Regions from separate parts of the Weizmannia sp. FSL W8-1119 genome, predicted to be linked through region 1. Evidence: riboswitches for the same ligand, from Rfam matches in the RefSeq annotation. Region 1 holds a riboswitch; the other holds the start of a gene.

What was found. Region 1 has a riboswitch for cobalamin ahead of NSQ19_RS01135 (ribonucleoside-diphosphate reductase subunit alpha). Riboswitches for the same ligand answer to the same signal wherever they lie in the genome.
Region 2: it holds a riboswitch for cobalamin, as region 1 does, so the genes downstream of both, NSQ19_RS13390 (terpene cyclase) here and NSQ19_RS01135 (ribonucleoside-diphosphate reductase subunit alpha) in region 1, are expected to answer to the same signal.

The regions. Positions count from the first base shown of each region.
Region 1 covers NZ_JBBOZL010000001.1:206,051-215,910, reverse strand. Annotated here, with positions in the region: gene NSQ19_RS01145 (ribonucleotide-diphosphate reductase subunit beta) at 287-1,330, opposite strand; gene NSQ19_RS01140 (flavodoxin) at 1,275-1,757, opposite strand; gene NSQ19_RS01135 (ribonucleoside-diphosphate reductase subunit alpha) at 1,742-3,946, opposite strand; cobalamin riboswitch at 4,103-4,299, opposite strand; gene NSQ19_RS01130 (hypothetical protein) at 4,671-4,919, shown strand; gene NSQ19_RS01125 (heavy-metal-associated domain-containing protein) at 5,186-5,407, opposite strand; gene NSQ19_RS01120 (heavy metal translocating P-type ATPase) at 5,429-7,372, opposite strand; gene NSQ19_RS01115 (Crp/Fnr family transcriptional regulator) at 7,578-8,330, opposite strand; gene NSQ19_RS01110 (ATP-binding protein) at 8,466-8,573, shown strand; gene uvrC (excinuclease ABC subunit UvrC) at 8,587-9,672, opposite strand; gene NSQ19_RS01100 (flavodoxin) at 9,669-9,860, opposite strand, start outside.
Region 2 covers NZ_JBBOZL010000001.1:2,727,732-2,737,591, forward strand. Annotated here, with positions in the region: gene NSQ19_RS13355 (MFS transporter) at 434-1,639, shown strand; gene NSQ19_RS13360 (OsmC family protein) at 1,655-2,104, shown strand; gene NSQ19_RS13365 (amino acid ABC transporter ATP-binding protein) at 2,307-3,029, opposite strand; gene NSQ19_RS13370 (amino acid ABC transporter permease) at 3,022-3,681, opposite strand; gene NSQ19_RS13375 (ABC transporter substrate-binding protein) at 3,747-4,514, opposite strand; gene NSQ19_RS13380 (M20 family metallopeptidase) at 4,631-5,812, opposite strand; gene htpG (molecular chaperone HtpG) at 6,117-7,994, opposite strand; adenosylcobalamin (AdoCbl) riboswitch at 8,160-8,307, shown strand; gene NSQ19_RS13390 (terpene cyclase) at 8,361-9,743, shown strand; gene NSQ19_RS13395 (DUF4430 domain-containing protein) at 9,750-9,860, shown strand, end outside.

The sequences.
Region 1 (9,860 bases):
TGCAAGTTTTCCCCTAAATTGGTTGTAAACCCCTTGCATTTAAATTTTTGCCAAAGCCGTCAGCATTCTTGCCAAATCTAGGAATTTTACTTATTCAGCAAGCCCTAGTTGGCATGCAAAAAGCGGGAATCACTCCCGCTTTTTTTGCCAAGACCATCCATCAGATCTTTTTTTGCCGTTTTCTTTCCAAAATTGGTTTTCACCGTGCTGCAAATGATGTTCTATCCCGAAAATATACGCCGGCTCTGGTGCCGCGTTCACTGCAGCATGGGCGTCTAAAGGCAGATTACAGCTCGTCAAATCCGTTCAAATCGCTCACTTTCGTATAAGAACGGGACTTTTGTTCAAAGAAATCCGTTTTCGTTGCGTCGAAATTATCTGCATAGGCGCGGATCCATTTCATCGGATTTTCAACATGTTCCGGGTATAGCTCGCTTAATCCGATCATGCGCAGCATTTTATTGGCACGGTATTTGATAAAACCGGCCATTTCCTCAAGATCGATCCCTTCCACGCCCCGGAGCACGTATTCCGACCACTCGGTTTCCAAGTCAACGGACTCGCGGAACCGGGCATATACCCAATCGGAAAAGGCCGGCGTGTTCAATTCCGGATGTTCGGAAAGCACCGCGCGGATCAGTTCCGAAATAAAGCGCCCGTGCTCCAGCTCATCGCGGTTAATATAACTGATCATCGTCGATGTGCCGACCATTTTGTTCTGCCGCGCCAGATTATAAAAGAAAGCAAAACCGGAATAAAAGAACAACCCTTCCAGCAATGTCGAATACACGAGCGTTTTTACAATGTCTTCCACATCCGGCTGCCGGGCAAACGCATTGTATTGCTCCATCAGCTTTTCATTCCGCTTTAGTAGTACCGGATCTTTCCGCCCGATTTCAAATGCTTCATTTTGTTTATCAAGGGACACGACGGACGATAAAATATAAGAATAACTCTCATTGTGGACAGCTTCCTGCTGGGCAATCACCGCCAAAATCGATTGGACGGACGGATCAGTCGCATACAGCGAAGCAAGCAAAATCGTCCTCGTTTGTGACGAATCGAGCGTTGCCAGCAGGCTGATGATTTTCAAAAACGTTTCCTGCTCTTTTTCCGATAACAGCGGGAATTGTTTCACATCTGTCGACATATTCACTTCATCCGACTGCCAGTAATTCCCCAACAACCGTTTATACGTTTTGTACCAGTGCGGATAAGCAAGATCATTCCAGTTTAAAATCCCGCTTGACTTCCCTCCGAATAAGGCAGTCGCTTTATTCGGGTGAACTGGATCCAACGTTTTCGCTTTTTCCAGCAAAGCGTTTGACATCTTCCAGCACTCCTTCTATCCATTTTTCCACTTCTTTTTCCTGGCTTCCCCTCGGAGACTGTTCAATTTTCAACGGTTCCCACGGACTGTTGTAAAATTTTGCGAGTTTGCGGGCGGCTAGGCAGAATAAATCATCACCGCCAAACTGCGTATCCCCCGTTCCGAACACAGCGACATTGGGAGGTTTCCAGCCAATTTCCAGCACAAAATCCTTCACTTCTTCAGGCGTGGCTCCCCGTTCCCATGTGAATGTCCCGACCAGGATCAAATCATAGTCGTGCGGCGAAAACGGCGGGGAAATGCCAATGGCGTGCATGTCCACCGCAATCCCGCGCGCCCTGCACCAGAATGCCAGCAGCTCCGCCGTTTCTTTTGTATTGCCGCTGTAGGACAAGTATGCAATCAGCACTTTCAACTTTGGCACCACTCGCATTCTTCCACTTCACTGGAGGTCGAGCGCACATAATAGGTCGTTTTCAAGCCGGACTTCCAAGCCTGCAAATGGAGATCAAGCAATACTTGCGCGCGGATATTATACGGCACATAGAAATTGAAAGAGATGCTCTGGTCAATATGTTTTTGCCTTGCCGCATTCTGCCGGACGGACCATCTTTGGTCAAGTTTATAAGCCGAACGGCGGTAAATATTGTACGTCCGGTGGTTTAAATCAGGCGCTGTCACCGGAAATTTGTAATCCTTTTTTTCTTCCATATAATAAGGCTGGAAAACCGGGTCGATGCTTGCTGTCGAGCCGGCAATAATCGAAGTGGTCGCATTCGGCGCAACCGCCATTAAATACCCGTTCCGCAAACCGTATTGTTTCACTTCTTCAGCAAGCGCTAACCAGCGTTCACTCGTGTAGCCTTTGCCGGTAAAATAAGCGCCGGTGCTCCACTTGCTGCCTGGAAATGCCGGATAGCTTCCCTTTTCCCTGGCTAATTCCATGCTGCTTTTAATCGCATAGTAGGCAATGTTTTCATACAGTTTATCCGCATATTCGACGGCTGCTTCCGTTTCCCATTCAATTCCTTCAAGTGCCAGCAAATGATGCCAGCCAAACGTGCCAAGCCCGACCGCACGGTACTTCTTATTCGTAATTTGCACTTGTTTAATAGGTAACGTATTGACATCTATCACATGGTCGAGCATGCGGACCTGAATGCGGATAAGCCGTTCGAGCACCCCGTCCGGGACGGCTTTCCCAAGATTGATGGAACTCAAGTTGCAAACGACATAATCCCCGGAACGGTATTTCTTTACGATCATATTTTCTTCTTCGATCCATTCTTCAATCAGCTCAGTCGGGGACTGGTTCTGGGCAATTTCTGTGCATAAATTGGAACAGTAAATGATCCCTTTGTGGCTGTTCGGGTTTTGCCGGTTCACTTCATCGCGGTAAAACATAAACGGCGCTCCTGTTTCAAGCTGCGATCTCATGATGCGCTTCATAATCTCGATTGCCGGTACTTTCCTTTTTGAGCGGAGACCGGCATGAATGCACGCCTCATATTTTTCACGCCAGCTCCCTTTTCCCTTCTCTTCATCGTAAAAATCTTCAAGGGCAAACCCCATGACTTCTTTTACTTCATGCGGATCAAACAAATACCAGTCCCCGCGGTTTTCCACCTGTTCCATAAAATAATCCGGGATGCACACGCCCGTATAAATATCGCGCGCACGGAGCCGGTCATCGCCGTTATTTAACTTCAAATCGAGAAAATCTTCGATGTCGCGGTGCCAAACATCGAGGTAGACGGTAATGGCGCCTTTTCTTGTCCCGAGCTGGTCCACGCTCACCGCCGTATTGTTCAGTTGTTTGATCCACGGCACCACGCCGCTTGACATGCCCGGGAAACCTTTAATCGCGCTTCCCCGCCCACGGATTTTTCCCATATACACGCCGATCCCGCCGCCGTTTTTCGAAAGCTGGGCGATGTCGGTATTGCTGTCATAGATTGATTGCAGGCTGTCACTTACTGTATCAATGAAACAGCTCGACAGCTGGCCGTGCGTTTTGCCCGCATTCGCAAGCGTCGGGGTTGCGACCGTCATGTACAGATTGCTGAGCGCCCAGTACGCTTCCTTCACATGCTCCATGCGGGTTTCCTGCTGCTCATCCTGCATCAGGTACATCGCAATCACCATCCAGCGCTCCTGCGGCAGTTCATAGACATGCTTGTCAAAATCGCTTGCCAGATAACGGGTTACGAGCGTATAGAGGCCGGGATACGTAAAAAGCAAATCCTTCTCCGGGTCGATTATGCGGCCGAGCGTTTCGATTTCCTGCTTTGTATATTTGTCAAGCAGTTTTGGAGAATAAATGCCCTTTTCTGCCAGCTGCCTGAGCAAATCATAGAAAGGCCCGTACTTGAGGGCTGGATCATAATGCCGGTTTTTGGCGGCTTCGGCATAAAGCTTATGTAAGTAAATTCTTGCTGCAAAGAATGTCCATGCCGCACCTGCTTCATCGATATTTTCAAGGGCATGTTTAATAAGCAGATCTGTTTTTTCCGCCAAAGTGGCGTCCGGGTCCCATAATTTTAAAATCTTTTCCTTATAAGCGCCGGTCTCAATGTCCAGGCCTGCGGACATTTGATCAATGAGCTGCAAAATCATTTCTTTTGATTCCAGTTGAATAGATATCACGTTTTCCCCTCCCTTTTTTGAACGCAAAAAAGCCGTTCATTTCAGGGGGATGAACGGCAAAAACGGCAGAAAAACAGCATCCGTGATCATCTGTTCCGCCGTTTCCCGTTCCCGCACCCCGAAGAATAGAAACTTCAAGTATTGGCAGGTCTCCTGGCTTGTGTTTCATTCTAATGAAGCCCTTCCCATACCGCCGCCAAAAAAAAGCAGCCGGTACAGTGGTTCGCTCTTTCGTCCACACTGACAGTTGCGGGGGCAGCTCCGGTTTCCCACCGGATTCCCTTTTCAGGCATTTCAAAGCCACCAATACTCGCATACTATATTTAGTATTTTTTTGTTTAAGAATTTCTATATGTTGTTATCCTACCATATTCGACAAAAGATATCAATCCTCAGTTGCGTTGAATATGTGCCAAGTTTGTCCGTAAAAAGATGCCGGATACGGGCCAGCCTTCTTCGCCTTTTTTCTGAGCCATAGAATAGATGGCCCCCCGATATTTTCACAGTCCGTTATCCATTTTAGACGATTAAGGTGGCAGGTACAATACATCGGTTTGAATTTATCAGCTATCCCGGCAAACTTTGAATATCCCCCATAAATGGCAGTGGCTATAGGGGCTTGCACTAACAACTCAGCAGCCAATAAAACCAGCAAACATCCAAAAAAAGTACACATGGACGGGACTTTTTCAATATGGATAACCCTGAAGAAACTGTTGGAGACGCTGATTATGTATTTTTAGCACGTGTTGATGAGAAAACCGGGACTGAGTACAAAAATACAACACAAATTGAAACAGAAGATGGTACAAAAGAAATCTCCACACCCTATACCAATTACAAAGTGACAGTATTAGAAAATATGAAAGGAGAATGGAGACTGACACATCTATTCCCGTTCAAAAAGCCGGCGGAATCTCAGAAGACGGAAGTTCTATTGTAACATTTGATGAAGATAATCTGCCTGCAGCCGGCCAATCTTATGTATTCTTAGCAATGCACAAGAAGATGGTTCTTTACTTGTTTCAGGCCCGAATTCAAACATAAAGGTTATACGTCCTGAATGGCGAAGAAAACTATATCCTGAAAGACATTGCAAAAAATGCCGGTGTGGTTCAATCACAGTTATTACCAGGATTTCAAGTTGCAGCAGATAAGCTTTTTTCATAAAAAGGTTGGGGCCAGCAACCGGCCTCAACCTTTTCACCTTTAATTCGTCTTTACTGCTTGAACTTGATAGCCTGTTTTTTCAACGATTTCTTTCAACTCATCTGTTGAAACCTTTGCCTCGTCGAAATCTACTTTTGCCTTGCTGGCGTTGAAAAGTACTTTCACATTTTCCACGCCTTCCACTTTGTCCAGCGCGCCTTCTATTTTTTTCATACAAGACGGACAGGTTAACGTTTCTAATTGCATCACGGCTTTTTTCATTCCGTTTCCCTCCTTTTGTTTTTATTTTACATGCCGCACCGGTTTCCGTAATTGATCTCCATCAAGTTCGCCCATTTTGCTGATCTTGAACTTCTGCCGTCCGCCTTTTGGTGCAAACCCGATCAACCGCATCGCATTGAGAATAACAGCTAAAACGCTGCCTTCATGGACAAACATGCCGGCTGCAAGGTCTACCTGCCCCCGGAGAACCCCAACAAGCAAAAATACGACGACCGAAAGTGCCACTGCTATATTCTGTTTCATATTCCGCATCGTTTTTTTCGAAAGGACAAAGGCATGGGCATATTGGGAAAGCTTGTCTGCCATCAAAACGATATCAGCCGTTTCGATAGAGATATCCGTTCCGCCTTTCCCCATGGCAAGCCCGATATCTGCAGTTGCAATCGCAGGGGCATCATTCATGCCGTCTCCTGCCATCGCCACAACCGCTCCTCCCTCTTTCAGTTTCTTCACATACTCCACTTTTTCATCCGGAAGCAGCTCTGCATAAAAGGCATCAATGCCCAATTGGCTGGCGACGGCCCGGGCGGTATGGCGGTTATCGCCCGTTAACATGACGATCCTTTTGATCCCGGCAGCACGCATATCCTCCAAGGCAGCCCGGGCATCTTCACGGATTTGGTCGGCGATGGACAGAATGGCTTCTAACTTTCCATTGGCTGCAATAAAAATAGCCGTATTCCCCATTTTTTCACGATCGGTTGCGTAACTGTCCGCTGATGGAGAAATAGCGATGCCTTGTGCGTCCATCCATTTGCGGTTCCCCGCTGTAACGGCGATGCCGTCAATGGTTGCCGCAATTCCTTTCCCTTTTATCGCTTCGCCTTCCTGCAAGTGGTACCGGTTAAACGGGATGCCTCTTGCTTCAGCTTCTTTCACAATCGTTTGGCCGAGCGGGTGTTCAGAGACGGTTTCCGCCTTGGCTACAAGCCCGAGCACTTCCTCTTCGCGCCTTTTGCCAAACAGGTGCACATCCGTGACTTCCGGCTTTCCTTTTGTCAGCGTGCCGGTTTTATCAAATACGAGCGTATCCACTTTTGCGAGTTTTTCCATCACATCGCCGCCTTTGATCAGCGCACCGTGTTTCGCGCCGTTTCCAATCCCCGCTACATTTGACACGGGAGCGCCAATCACAAGCGCACCCGGGCAGGCAATGACCAGGAAGGTAATCGCCTTGTGAAAATCACGGGTAAAAACAAACACAGCAAGTGCAAGGATGACAATCACCGGTGTGTAATAGTTGGCAAACCGGTCGAGAAAACGTTCGGTTTTTGATTTTGCATCCTGGGCTTCTTCCACCAGTTCAATCATCTTTGCAAACGTTGTGTCATCCCCGACTTTTTCAGCGATCATTTCGATATAGCCGGTATCCAAAATCGAGCCGCTAAAAACAGGATCGTTTTCTTTTTTCATGACGGGTGCCGGTTCCCCGGTAACCGCTGATTCATTCACGAATGCCCGGCCCTTTGCAATGGTCCCGTCAACCGGTATTTTGCCGCCCGGGAGGACTACCAGCTTGTTTCCTGCCCGGACGCGATCTGCAGCCGTTTTTTTGCGGGTTCCGTCTTCTTGAAGCAAGATCGCTTCCTGCGGGGCCATATCCGCCAATTGCTTTAAAGATGAACGGGTTTTTTTTAATGTCCTGGCTTCTAAATAATCGCCGAACAGAAACAGGAAAGTGACAGCTGCGGATTCCATATATTCGTGGATCAGGAAGGCGCCTGCAACCGCCACCGTAACGAGCAACTCAATACTGAACGTTTTCATCCTGGCCGCTTGCCAGGCTTTGATGGCGATGGGAAGGGCAGCAGCAACGGTTGCCGCAATCAGAAAACCGTCCCTCCAGGCGTAAAAGCCCAACCATTTCATCCATAAACCAAGAACGATTAAAATGCCGGCGATCCATGCCAGATGATGCTTATGTTGATGGATTTGTTCTAACATTGGAACTCCCCCTCACCTGTTATACGATTATTTTAAAAGAGCCCCTTGCTTTCATCATTGACCCTTGTCAAGATTTTGGATTTAAATATACTCTGCAGGCCGGGCCATTGAAAAAGTTTGCAGACAAAATGTCGGGCGCACAAAAAGCGGCGGGTCACCATTATTAGTGGTTTCCCGCCGCTTGTTTATTTTTTTCAGTGCTTTTTCAATGGTGCCCGCCGGCTGATGTTGCTTCATCTGCATACAATAACAGCTCGTCCAAATCAGGAATTTTGATTTTCTTATTTGGCAACTGCTCTATTAATCCCTGTTTTTCCAGGTTTGTAAACTTTCGGCTGATGGTTTCGGGGGTTGTTCCCAGGTAAGAAGCCAAATCTTTTTTAGACATTGGCAAGGCAATCACTGTATCATCCGCGCCGCTTCGTTCCACACAACTGGCTAAGAAGGAGATGATTCTGGATTCCACGTTTTCGACCGCTACCCGGGCCGTTTGTTTTTCCGATTCTTCCAAACGCTTCGTGATTTCCGTTAAGATTTTTAAAGCGATTTGGGGATATGCCAGCAAATAGGCTTGAAGGTCCTTCTGTTTCATCCTGCAGATGGTCGAATCCTGCAGGGCCTCTGCATAATTTTCATGAATTTCCCCCGGTTGAAAAACAGCCAGCTCGCCGGTAAAATCACCCGGATTTAATATGCGGACAAGCTGCTCCTTTCCCGAATCAGCCAACCGGTAAATCCTCACTTTTCCGGTATGGATAATATACAGCGTATCATCTCTTTCCCCTGCCCGGAAAAGCATTTCCCCTTTTTGTAATGCCAGCGTTTCAACAGACGCCCCGATTTTCGCCATCTGTTCTTCTTCCAGATGGTTGAAAATCGGCACGAGCCGTATGCATCCCGCATGGCTGTTACAACCATGCCCGGGATGGGAACCATGGATATGATGACGGCACTCCATATGACGAGCCCCCCTAAAAAAGGATTTGATTTTGCCCAAGCGCTATGTTCATTGGATGATGGCTTAGCTTCTCATGCCATTTTACCCGGAAAACGCTTTACAGACAAATTGCCCCGGATGCGGTATAGATGATGTGTGGCGATCACAAAACAGCTCGTGGAACTTCACGGGGGCTCTATCAATGTAAAAAGCGAACCTGGCAAAGGCACTGCAGTACGCATTCTTTTGCCGATATTGCCGTGAAATATGCGGCAGTCTACACCGTTTCAAGCTCCATTAACGAGACCTTTTCTTCCAGCGCAATGCGCGCATTTTTAGTTGCCAGCTGCACCATTTCTTTTTTCTGCCCGCGTTTCGGCTGCACGATACGGGCGGAAATGCACATTTCGGCCGCTTCCTTCCCAACTGCTGCCGGAAGGAGTATTTCCTTTGGCAACGCATTGCCCCCATTGCCATAAAAAAGCTGTAAAAAGCCAAGAAATGCCCTTCCCGGCTCCTTGCTTCCGATCGGCCTGAACATAACCTCCCTCTCCATAATCCTGCCATCACGCATATAAAAAACATGGACGCACATCAAGCCGCCTTGCACAGCAAAGCCGAATATATCCCGGCTTACAGGGTCGTTTAGCACGATATTTTGATGTTCCATGGTCACTTCAATTTGCATAATTTGTTCCTTCAGTTGTTCCGCTTTTTCAAAATCAAGCTGAGTTGCTGCCTGGTTCATTTCTTTTTTCATGTCTTTTAAAACTTCCCGGTAACCGCCGTGGAAAAAACGGACAATTTTGCGGATTTGTTCCTTGTATTCTTCTTCACCCACTTCCCTTGCACAGGTGCCAATGCACAGCCCAAGCTGGTAATACAGGCAGGGGCGGGTGCTTGATTCCGGACAACGCCTGAGCGGATAAAGCCTGTCCAGTACTTTTTTTGTCTCCGCTGCCGCCCGGGCATTCGGAAACGGGCCGAAATATTTCCCTTTATCACGGCCTGCTTCGCGCGTTAAAATGAGCTGAGGGTGCCGTTCATCCGTAATTTTGATAAAGGGGTAGCTTTTATCATCTTTTAGCATAATATTGTATTTCGGCCGGTACTGCTTAATCAGATTCATTTCCAGCACCAAAGCCTCCGTGTTGGTCGCTGTGACGATCCATTCCAGATCAAAAATCTCTCCGACAAGCTGGGTTGTTTTTTCATCATGGGAACCAGTAAAGTAAGAGCGTACCCGGTTTTTCAGCTTTTTTGCCTTTCCAACATAAATGATTTCCCCTTCCCGGCTTTTCATCAAATAGCATCCCGGCTCTTCCGGCAAAAGGGAAAGCTTGTGCAGGATAACGGTATTCATTTCTGCACCAGTCCCAACTCGCGGCAGCGCAAATCAAGTTTCCGGGCAAAATCTTTACAGGCGGTTTCGATTTCTTCATCCGGGACGACATCTACTTTTAACCCGTCCAACAGCAGCTCGCACCCCTGCTTTTTCAATGCTTCCTCCATCGTATCCACTGCGGTGGCGAAATGCTCGTAAAACGAGTC
Region 2 (9,860 bases), 2.5 Mb from region 1:
CAAAGTATACACCGGCATTAAGGGATAAGGCAACGATTGCGCATGTGCACGTTTCCCCCATGGTAAACCATCGGACCGAATGCTTGTTCTGACTTTGTAATGTTCTTCGATGGCGCTGCGTTAGAAACGCAAGGGGGCTGCTGAAAAAGTGTGCTTGGTAATCTTTCTCGCTGGGTGCCGCACCCCCTGAAGCATGGGCACCTATATTAAAAAATTGCGTCGGCTGATTTTCATCCCTTTGCCGGTGCTGCACTCTTTGCAGCACGGTTCTGCGCCGGGCACCCCCACCATGCCAGGTGGAAAATGCGGCATGGACATATTCGAAGAAGAGCTTCTGTTATTTCTGGTATAGAAACAAATTGAATATTCTTGCTGAAACGTTCTATAATGAAGTTACCTGTTTTTGTATGTTAGAAATGGGGAGGGACTTCCTTTGGATAAACCGAAATTGTGGACGAAAGACTTCATTATGATTTCTTCCACAAATTTTTTTACGCACGTTGTATTTTACTTGTTAATGACCAGTATTGCCATGTATGTCACAACCGCCTACCATGCAAGCCAGGGGATGGCAGGGCTTGCGGCGGGAATATTTGTGCTCGCTTCGCTCATTGCACGGTTATTTGCCGGGAAATATTTCGACAAAATCGGCCGCAAGCAGATGCTGGTCAGCGGATTGGTTGTTTTTCTGGCGGTGATGTTGCTTCATTTTAAAGCTGACAGTCTCCTGTTTTTGATGGTTTTGCGCTTTATCCAGGGAGCAATGCACGGCGTGATTACGACAGCGGCCGGCGCCATTGTCGCGGATATCATCCCGAATGAACGGCGCGGGGAAGGCACCGGCTATTATGCGACAAGCATGAATCTAGCGATGGCGATCGGGCCGTTTTTAGGGATTCTGATTACCCGGTTTGCCGATTTTCAGATGATCGTGCTGGTGTCAAGCATCATTGCATTCATCGATCTGATTTCTGCCATTTTGTTATCCGTTCCAAAACCGGCGCCTGCGAATGCACAAGTGAAGGAAATGGCCCGTTTTAAAGTAAAAGATTACTTTGAACCGGCTGCCGTGCCGATTTCTGGTGCAGTTTTTGCGGTTACGCTTGCCTATTCCAGCGTGCTGTCTTTCTTATCTTTGTATGCAAGGGACATTGGACTAACCGGCGCCGCCACTTATTTTTTCCTTGTATATGCGGCAGCGCTCGTCATTACAAGGCCTTTCACAGGCAGATGGTTTGATGAACGCGGGGAAAATGTTGTCGTTTACCCGCTGTTTATTTTGTTAATTGCCGGTTTCGTCCTGCTCAGCCAGGCGCACAGCGGATGGATGCTGCTTTTGTCAGGAGCTTTGATCGGGATCGGTTACGGCACCGTGCAGTCCAGTTTCCAGGCAATTGCCATTCAGCTTTCGCCGCCGAACCGGAAAGCCCTGGCAACTTCGACGTTTTTCATTTTTCTTGACCTGGCAAGCGGATCTGGGCCTTATCTGCTCGGGACAGTTGCCGGTTTGATGGATTTCCGGATGTTGTATCTTGCGGTTTCGGGCTGGGTTGTCCTGTGTATTGCCGTTTATTATGCCGTCCATGGGAGAAAAGCAGCAGCCAGCAAAAACACAACAGCAGCAGAAAGTAAATTTTAACAGGAGGGGTTGCACATGGCAGAACATCACTTTCATTTAAAAGCAGACTGGCCGGGGCTTCGCAATGATACAGGGAACATCGCATGCGGAAATCTGGTGGCAAAAATTTCCATTCCTCCGGAGATGGGCGGTCCGGGTGCCGGCACAAATCCGGACGAAATGTTGCTCGGGGCTGCCGCAACATGTTATATCATTACGCTGGCGGCGATGATGGAACGCAGCAGCCTGGAGAAAGAAAGTTTGACAATGGCATCAGAAGGGATCGTCGATGTGACCGGCGGCGTATTTACGTATAAAAAGATCATCCACCGGCCGGAAATTGTGCTGAAACCGGGCGCATCCGAGAGCGACGTCCGGCTCGCGCGGAAACTCGCGGAAAAAGCCGAAAAATCATGCATGATCAGCCGGGCCATTCAGGGAAATGTGGAAATGGAGCTTGAAGTTACGGTGAAAACAGCCGGCTGACTGGAACGGCAGGCAACTGTGAAAAAAGAAAAAGGCTGCCCTGCTGTTTGGGAAGCCATTGGAAAAGTGATTTTGCATGTCAGTATACAACATATAGAACGGAAAAAGACGTTGAGGCGGTGTCCCAACGTCTTTTCTTAGCTTCGCTTTTTGGGAGCTGCCTTCGTTTCCAGCAGCTCCTTTCGGTGAACAACTGTGTTTTTTACAATACTTTGTCCAAAAAGTCCTGTGCCCGGGTTGTTTTCGGGCGCGAAAAGAATTCATCCGGTGTGCTGTCTTCCAAAATTTTTCCGCCGTCAAGAAACAGGACGCGGTCGGCCACTTCGCGGGCAAAGCCCATTTCGTGTGTGACGATGACCATCGTCATGCCGGTTTGGGCAAGGTCTTTCATGACGTTCAGCACTTCTTTGACCATCTCGGGATCAAGTGCGGATGTCGGTTCGTCAAACAGCATCAGTTTCGGTTCCATCGCCAGCGCGCGCGCAATCGCGACACGCTGCTTCTGCCCGCCGGAAAGGCTGTCCGGATATGCGCCTTCTTTTTCCGTCAGGCCGACTTTTGCCAGCAATTCGCGCGCTTTTGCTTCGGCGGTATGGCGGTTCATCTTCTTTACTTTCATCGGCGCGTAAGTCAGATTGTCCAGCACCTTTTTATGCGGAAAAAGATGAAAGTGCTGGAACACCATTCCAATTTCCGAGCGGACTTTCATTACATTCGTTTTTTTATCGGTGATTTCTTCCCCGTCAATCCAAATCCGCCCTTTTGTCGGCTCCTCCAGGAAATTCAGGCAGCGCAGAAAGGTCGATTTGCCGGATCCGGACGGTCCGATGACAACGACGACTTCCCCTTTTCCGACTTCTGTTGTAATATCTTTTAAAACTTCATTATGCCCGAACTGCTTATGGAGATGTTCGACTTTAATCACTGTATTTCATCTTCCTTTCCACTTGTCTGCCAAGCATGGTGAGGATAAAGACAAGCACCCAGTAAATCGCGGCAACAAACAGCAGCGGTTCAAAATTGTGATACGTTTGCGCGCCGACAACCTGGGCACGGCGCATCAAATCGAGATAACCAATGGTCGATACAAGGGCAGACTCTTTTGTCAGGGAAACAAATTCATTCATCAACGCCGGCAAAATATTTTTCATCGCCTGCGGTAAAATCAAGTCTTTCATCATTAAATAATACGGTACGCCGAGCGCCTGGGCAGCTTCGGTCTGGCCTTTGTCGACCGCCTGGATCCCGGCCCGGATGATTTCCGAAACGTAAGCGGCGGAGTTCAGGCCGAATGCGAGAATTGCGGACGGAAACTGCTGAATATCGTAACCGGTCAGCTGCGGGATGGCAAAATAAATGAGCATCAGCTGCACAATAAGCGGCGTGCCCCGGAAAATCGATGTATAAATATCGCCAATCCATTTTAATGTTTTGATATGTGAAATTTTAAAAAGGGCAAAAATCGTGCCGAGCACGAACCCGAAAAGGATCGCAAAGAATACAAATTTTAAAGTTACCCATATTCCTTTTAAAATAAAAGGAATATAAGGCACAATTTGGCTGAAATCCAAATTCATGCCTTACACCTCACTTTGATTATTTTGAAAAAACAGCGCCCTGCTCAGCAAGGCGCCTGCATGCATTACTGTTTGTCAAGTTTCCATTTCTTTCTCAGCTCATCCAGCTTCCCGTTCTTTTCTGCTTTTGCCAGCACTTTGTTGACTTTCACCGTCAATTTGCTGCCTTTTGGCAAAGCAACGGCCATGCCCGGTGAGCTCGAGGTCGGGTCATCAAAGCCAACCAGGTTTTGCTTCTTGATATAACCTTCTGCGACCGATTTATCCAGATAGGCTACTTGAATCCGTTTTGAAAGTAATTCTTCAATTAAGTTTGTGGAATTGTCCAGTTTTTTGACCGTAAAATTGTACTTCCCTTTCAGCTTGTCCGCGCCCTCTTCCTGAATGGTGCCGAGCTGGACGCCGACAGTTTTGCCTTTCAAGTCATTCAGTGTCTTGATAGGGGAACCTTTTAACGTAACGAACATTTCCCCTGAATGATGGTACGGGGTGGAGAAGTCGACGTTTTTGGCGCGTTCTTTCGTTGCGGACATCCCGGAAAGGACCATGTCAACACGATGCGATTGCAGCGCCCCGATCAATCCGTCAAATTTCATATCTTTAATTTCGAGTTTGTATCCCAGTTCTTTTGCAATATAGTTGGCGAGATCCGCGTCAAATCCAATGACTTTTCCTGCTGTGTCCCTTGTTTCAAACGGGGCAAAGTCGGCTGAAGTGCCCATGACGAGCGTTTTTTCTTTTTTCGCGGTGCTTTTGCTGCTGTTCGTTTGGCCGCAAGCTGCCGCAATCACCATTGAAAATACAATTGCGATGCCTAACACGATCTTTTTCACAATGTTTCCCCCTATGAATATATCATTCTTGGTAAGTATCTTTATTCAACAAAATGTATTTTAACACGATGCGCAATGTTTGAAAAGATCCTTATTTTAAAAAGGATTGCCATTTTTCAGCTGCTTACCGGTATTTTTTTAACGGTTTCTGCAAACTCACCTTTTACTTTTTCCAAAAGTTCCCCATTTGTGAGAAGGTCAAATCCGGTCATGGCCAAAGCCAGCGCGCCGCTCGATAAGATCTGATGCGCATTGTCCGTAATCGTCATATCGGCAAATGCTTTTGTATGTGCGACAAGCCCCGGGGCATCCAGGCCAATATACGGGTGGATCGCCGGCACGACATGGCTGACATTGCCCATATCAATGGATCCGTATGAGGTTTTTGGCGGATTGACTTTTTTCACTTTTGTTTGTAAAAGGTTTTCCGTGAACATTTTCGACAATGTCTTGTTGGTGATCATATTGTCATAGCTTAGTTCGTAATTGGATATTTGCACGGCGGCACCGGTCATCATCGCCGCACCCTGTGCGATTCTTTTCACCTTTTCAACCACTTCGTTTAAAACAGCGCGTGCTTTGGCGCGCACATAAAACTGGGCTACCGCCTTATCAGGGACAATGTTTGCGGCAATGCCGCCTTCTTTGATAATGCCGTGGATACGGACATCGGAAGTGACATGCTGGCGGAGCGCATTTACGCCGTTAAACAACTGGATCGCCGCGTCGAGTGCGTTAATGCCGTCTTCCGGATTGGATGCCGCATGGGCTGATTTCCCGCGGAAGTCAAACTGGATCGCGTCCATCGCAAGCGACTCGCCGCTTTCATACGACTCATCGGCCGGGTGGACAATCATCGCGGCATCGATCCCATTGAAAATGCCCTGTTCTGCCATCGCAACTTTCGCGCCGTTCGTTTCTTCCGCCGGTGTTCCGAGCACCACCGCACGGCCGCCGGTTTCATCAATGACTTTGCTTAAAAGCACACCCGCACCTGCGCTCATCGTTCCGATCATATTGTGGCCGCAGCCGTGGCCGACACCCGGAAGCGCATCATATTCGCATAAAAAGGCAACTACCTGTCCCGGTTTTCCGCTGTCATAAACGGCTTTAAAAGCAGTCGGCCTGCCGACAATTCCTTTTTCCACTGCAAAGCCGTGTGACGCAAGGAAGTCCGTGAGCAATTTCATGGACTGGTATTCCTGGTCGCCAAGTTCGGGATGATGATATAAGTAGTCGCTCATTTCCCAAAGCTTGGACTCGATTTGACTCAAATGGTGTCTAAGCTGTTCCTTCATTAGATGGCCCCCTTGTATTGTTCGTGTGCGCCAAAGTTAATATTTATAAATAATATGTTATAAATATACATCACCTTTCCTTATTCGACAAGCCTTTTTTTTAAAAAAATACAAAAAGGCCCCATCTTGCTTCAGATGGAGCCTTCTTCGTCATATAAACTACTGCTATTCATGAAATGTTCCAGCCATATGGTTTGCAAATGCCCCGGTGCTCACCGGCACGGGCACAGCAACCATGCCGGCCGTCGCGGGGGCCGTAGATTTGCTGGATGTCCCGTGGCTTTTTTGCAATATGCGGGCTTCCTTATGCCATCATTTTGCAAATATCATTTGAAAATGCAACCGGGTCTTCAATCTCGAGCCCTTCAATCAGCCGCGCCTGGTTATACAACAGGTTTGTATAAAGCTTGCATTTGTCCTTGTCATGGGCGAACGCCTCTTTTAATGCGTTAAATACATCATGATGGATGTTAATTTCGAGCACTTTATCGGCTTTCACATTTTGCCCGTTCGGCATGGCGCTCAGCACCTTTTCCATTTCAATTGACACTTCGCCGTCCGTGGTGAAGCAGACCGGATGCGATTTTAAGCGGTGCGAGGCGCGGACATCTTTCACTTTTCCGTCCAGTGACTCTTTCATAAATGCAAAGAGATCTTTGTTTTCTTTTTCCTCGGCATCGGTTTCTTTTGTGTCTTCCGTTTCAAAGCCGAGGTCGCCGCTTGACACGGACCTGAATTCTTTTTCCTTATAATTCATGAGCATCTTAATCGCAAATTCATCAATATCTTCCGTAAAATAAAGGATTTCGTATCCTTTATCAAGCACAAGTTCCGTCTGCGGCAATTTTTCAATCCGGTCGATCGACTCGCCGGTTGCGTAATAAATGTATTTTTGGTCTTCCGGCATGCGACTTACGTATTCATCAAGCGTAACAAGCTTTTTCTCTTTTGAAGAATAAAACATCAGGAGATCCTGCAAATCTTCTTTGTGCGCGCCAAATTCATTGTACACACCGAATTTCAGCTGGCGGCCGAATGATTTGAAAAACGCTTCGTACTGCTCGCGGTTCTCTTTCAAAAGGTTTGCCAGTTCGCGTTTGATTTTGCTTTTGATATTTTTCGCAATCAGCTTCAGCTGACGGTCGTGCTGGAGCATTTCCCGCGAAATGTTCAGAGACAAATCTTCGGAATCGACCATCCCTTTGACAAAGCTGAAGTAATCCGGTAAAAGATCCGGGCATTTTTCCATAATCAGGACGCCATTCGCATACAGTTCCAACCCTTTTTCATATTCCGGCGTATAATAATCGAACGGAATTTTTTCCGGAATGTAAAGAATCGCATTGTAACGCACAGTGCCGTCGACTTTGATGTGGATATGCTTAACCGGTTTGTCAAAGCCGTAATGCTTTTCCATATAAAATTGCTCATAATCTTCGTCTGTCAGTTCGTTTTTGTTTTTGCGCCAGATCGGGACCATGCTGTTGAGCGTTTGTTCTTCTTTGACCTCTTCGTACTCATCTTCGCTGCCTTCTTTCAGGCGCCTTTCCGTTACTTCCATTTTAATCGGGTAGCGGATAAAATCAGAATATTTTTTCACGATGGCCCGCAGCCGGTACTCTTCCAGGTACTGATCGTAGTCTTCATCCTCTGTGTTTTCTTTCAGCTTCAATATAATATCCGTGCCGTTGCCGTCTTTTTCGCACGGTTCAATTGAATAGCCTTCCGCGCCTTTCGACTGCCATTTATAAGCCTGATCGCTCCCTGCAGCCTTGGAAATGACGGTAATTTCATCTGCCACCATGAATGCCGAGTAGAAACCGACGCCGAACTGGCCGATGAGGTCATATCCGTCTTTCATTTCATTGTCATTTTTAAACGCAAGTGAACCGCTTTGCGCAATGGTGCCGAGATTTTCTTCCAGTTCCTTCTCTGTCATGCCGATCCCGGTATCGGAAACCGTCAGTGTCCTGTTTTCTTTGTCCGGGGTAATTTTAATGTAGTAGCTGTCTTTATCAAATGTTAAATTTTCATCTGTCAAAGCCTTGTAATAAATTTTATCGATTGCGTCGCTGGCGTTGGATATCAGCTCGCGCAAGAAAATTTCTTTTTGCGTGTAAATCGAGTGGATCATCATGTCGAGAAGCCGTTTGGATTCTGCTTTAAATTCCTTTACCGCCACTTCGATCTCTCCTTTATATGTATAAATGATGGCAATGCCCCTTTAGCACTCCGAACGCAAGAGTGCTAACATCTTATTTTTTAGCACAGCACCGCTTGTTTGTCAATGAAACAGTGGCAGAAATTGTCCTTTCCAACAGGCAGGGGTTGTTCTATAATTAGTAACTGACATCTAAATACGGGCCTGGGCGATGGAAACAGGTGAAATTCCTGTACGGTCCCGCCACTGTGATGGAAAAAATTTTCCTAAGTCAGATCTTTCTCCCAAGCTGTCGGTTTATTTGAAGCCTACGAGGTATAGGCGAAAAATTTTTGCCCTTGTATACCTCTTTTTGTACAGGGTTTTTTTATGGAAAGGAGAGCGGTAATGGTGGGGAAAAAATGGTTCGGGATTCTCTGGGGAATTGTTCTTATTTTTGTGTTATCCTTCCCGTCCGAAAGCTTTGCAGCAGTATCTGTCAGCAAAGACATAAAGAATACGGCATCATATTTTAAATCTTCCGCTTTAAACTCTGATTTTGCAGTAGCCGCACTGGCAAAGGAGAATTTGCTAACAGCCAATGAGATAAAGCAGTACCGGAAAGTTTTAACAGACCGGGTGAATGCCAAAAAGGTAACCGGTACGGAACTCGTTAAGACCATCATCGCTCTAAAAGCGATTGGAGAGGATCCGGAAAACTTTCAAAAGCAGAATTTGATCAAACGCGTATACGATACGGCGGCAGAAAGCTCGGTAACCGGATATGCCTATGATTTAATCGCTTTGAATACGGATGACTATGAGATTCCGAGTGATGCACCAAATACACCTGCTAAAATTGCAGCAAAACTGGTTGATGCGGAACTTCCGGACGGCGGTTGGAGCTGGAGTTCTTCCGCCAAAAATTCGGATGTTGACTCAACCGGCATGGTACTGACCGCACTTGGCACTTATCAGGATAAACATGATATAGATGTGAACCAGGCAATCCGGGACGGCATCAAATACTTGAAGGCAGCAGAAAAAGAAAACGCCAGCTTTGACAACTACGGCATTAATTCGTGCACAACCGCCCAGGCCATCATCGGTCTTGTCTCTGTCGGCGTTGACCCGACAACCCGTGATTTTGTTAAAAAAGGCACGAATCCTATTTCTGCACTCAGCACATATAAAGATTCCAAAAACGGCGGATACAAATGGAAAACGACAAGCGAATCTTCAGACAGCTTTTCAACAGAACAGGTTTTCCAAGCCCTTGTCGCCTATGACCTTTTTCTAAAAGGAGATACCCTGTATAACTTCAGGAATATTAGCAGATCCCATGCCGGCAGTACGGGCGCAACTGATTCGGATGCTGAAGACAAAGATCCAGGCAAAAGTCCCGGTCACAGCCCGGCTGCAGCTCCTCCGAGAGTGGTTGAAAAGCATACGAAAGAAGTCGTAACCAAAACGAACATCATTACGAATACGAAAGACCATACGATTACGCATAACAACACCACTACAAAAACCAATACGGTGGAAAAACCGGCCGCAGCCAAAAAACAAACGCCGGCAAAAACAAAAACAGCTTCAAATGCAAAAAAAGAGGACAAACCTGCAACTGCAGCTGCCCAGGCACCCCCTGCAGAAGATGCGCAGCAAGAGCCGAAAAAAGTCGTCATTACCAAAACAACGGGTGTTTCTCCTGTGCACGGCTGGGTCGGTTCCCTTTCTGCGGGTGCAGGCGTCATCCTGCTAATCATCCGTAAAAAATTTCTGGGGGTATGAGCAGGAATGAAATATAAAAGTATCATTATTGATAGTATTGCCGTTTTATTGATTGCATTCGGCACCTGGTTTTTTATCGACGGTTTCCATTTTGAATCGAAAACCGTTAAAACTTAT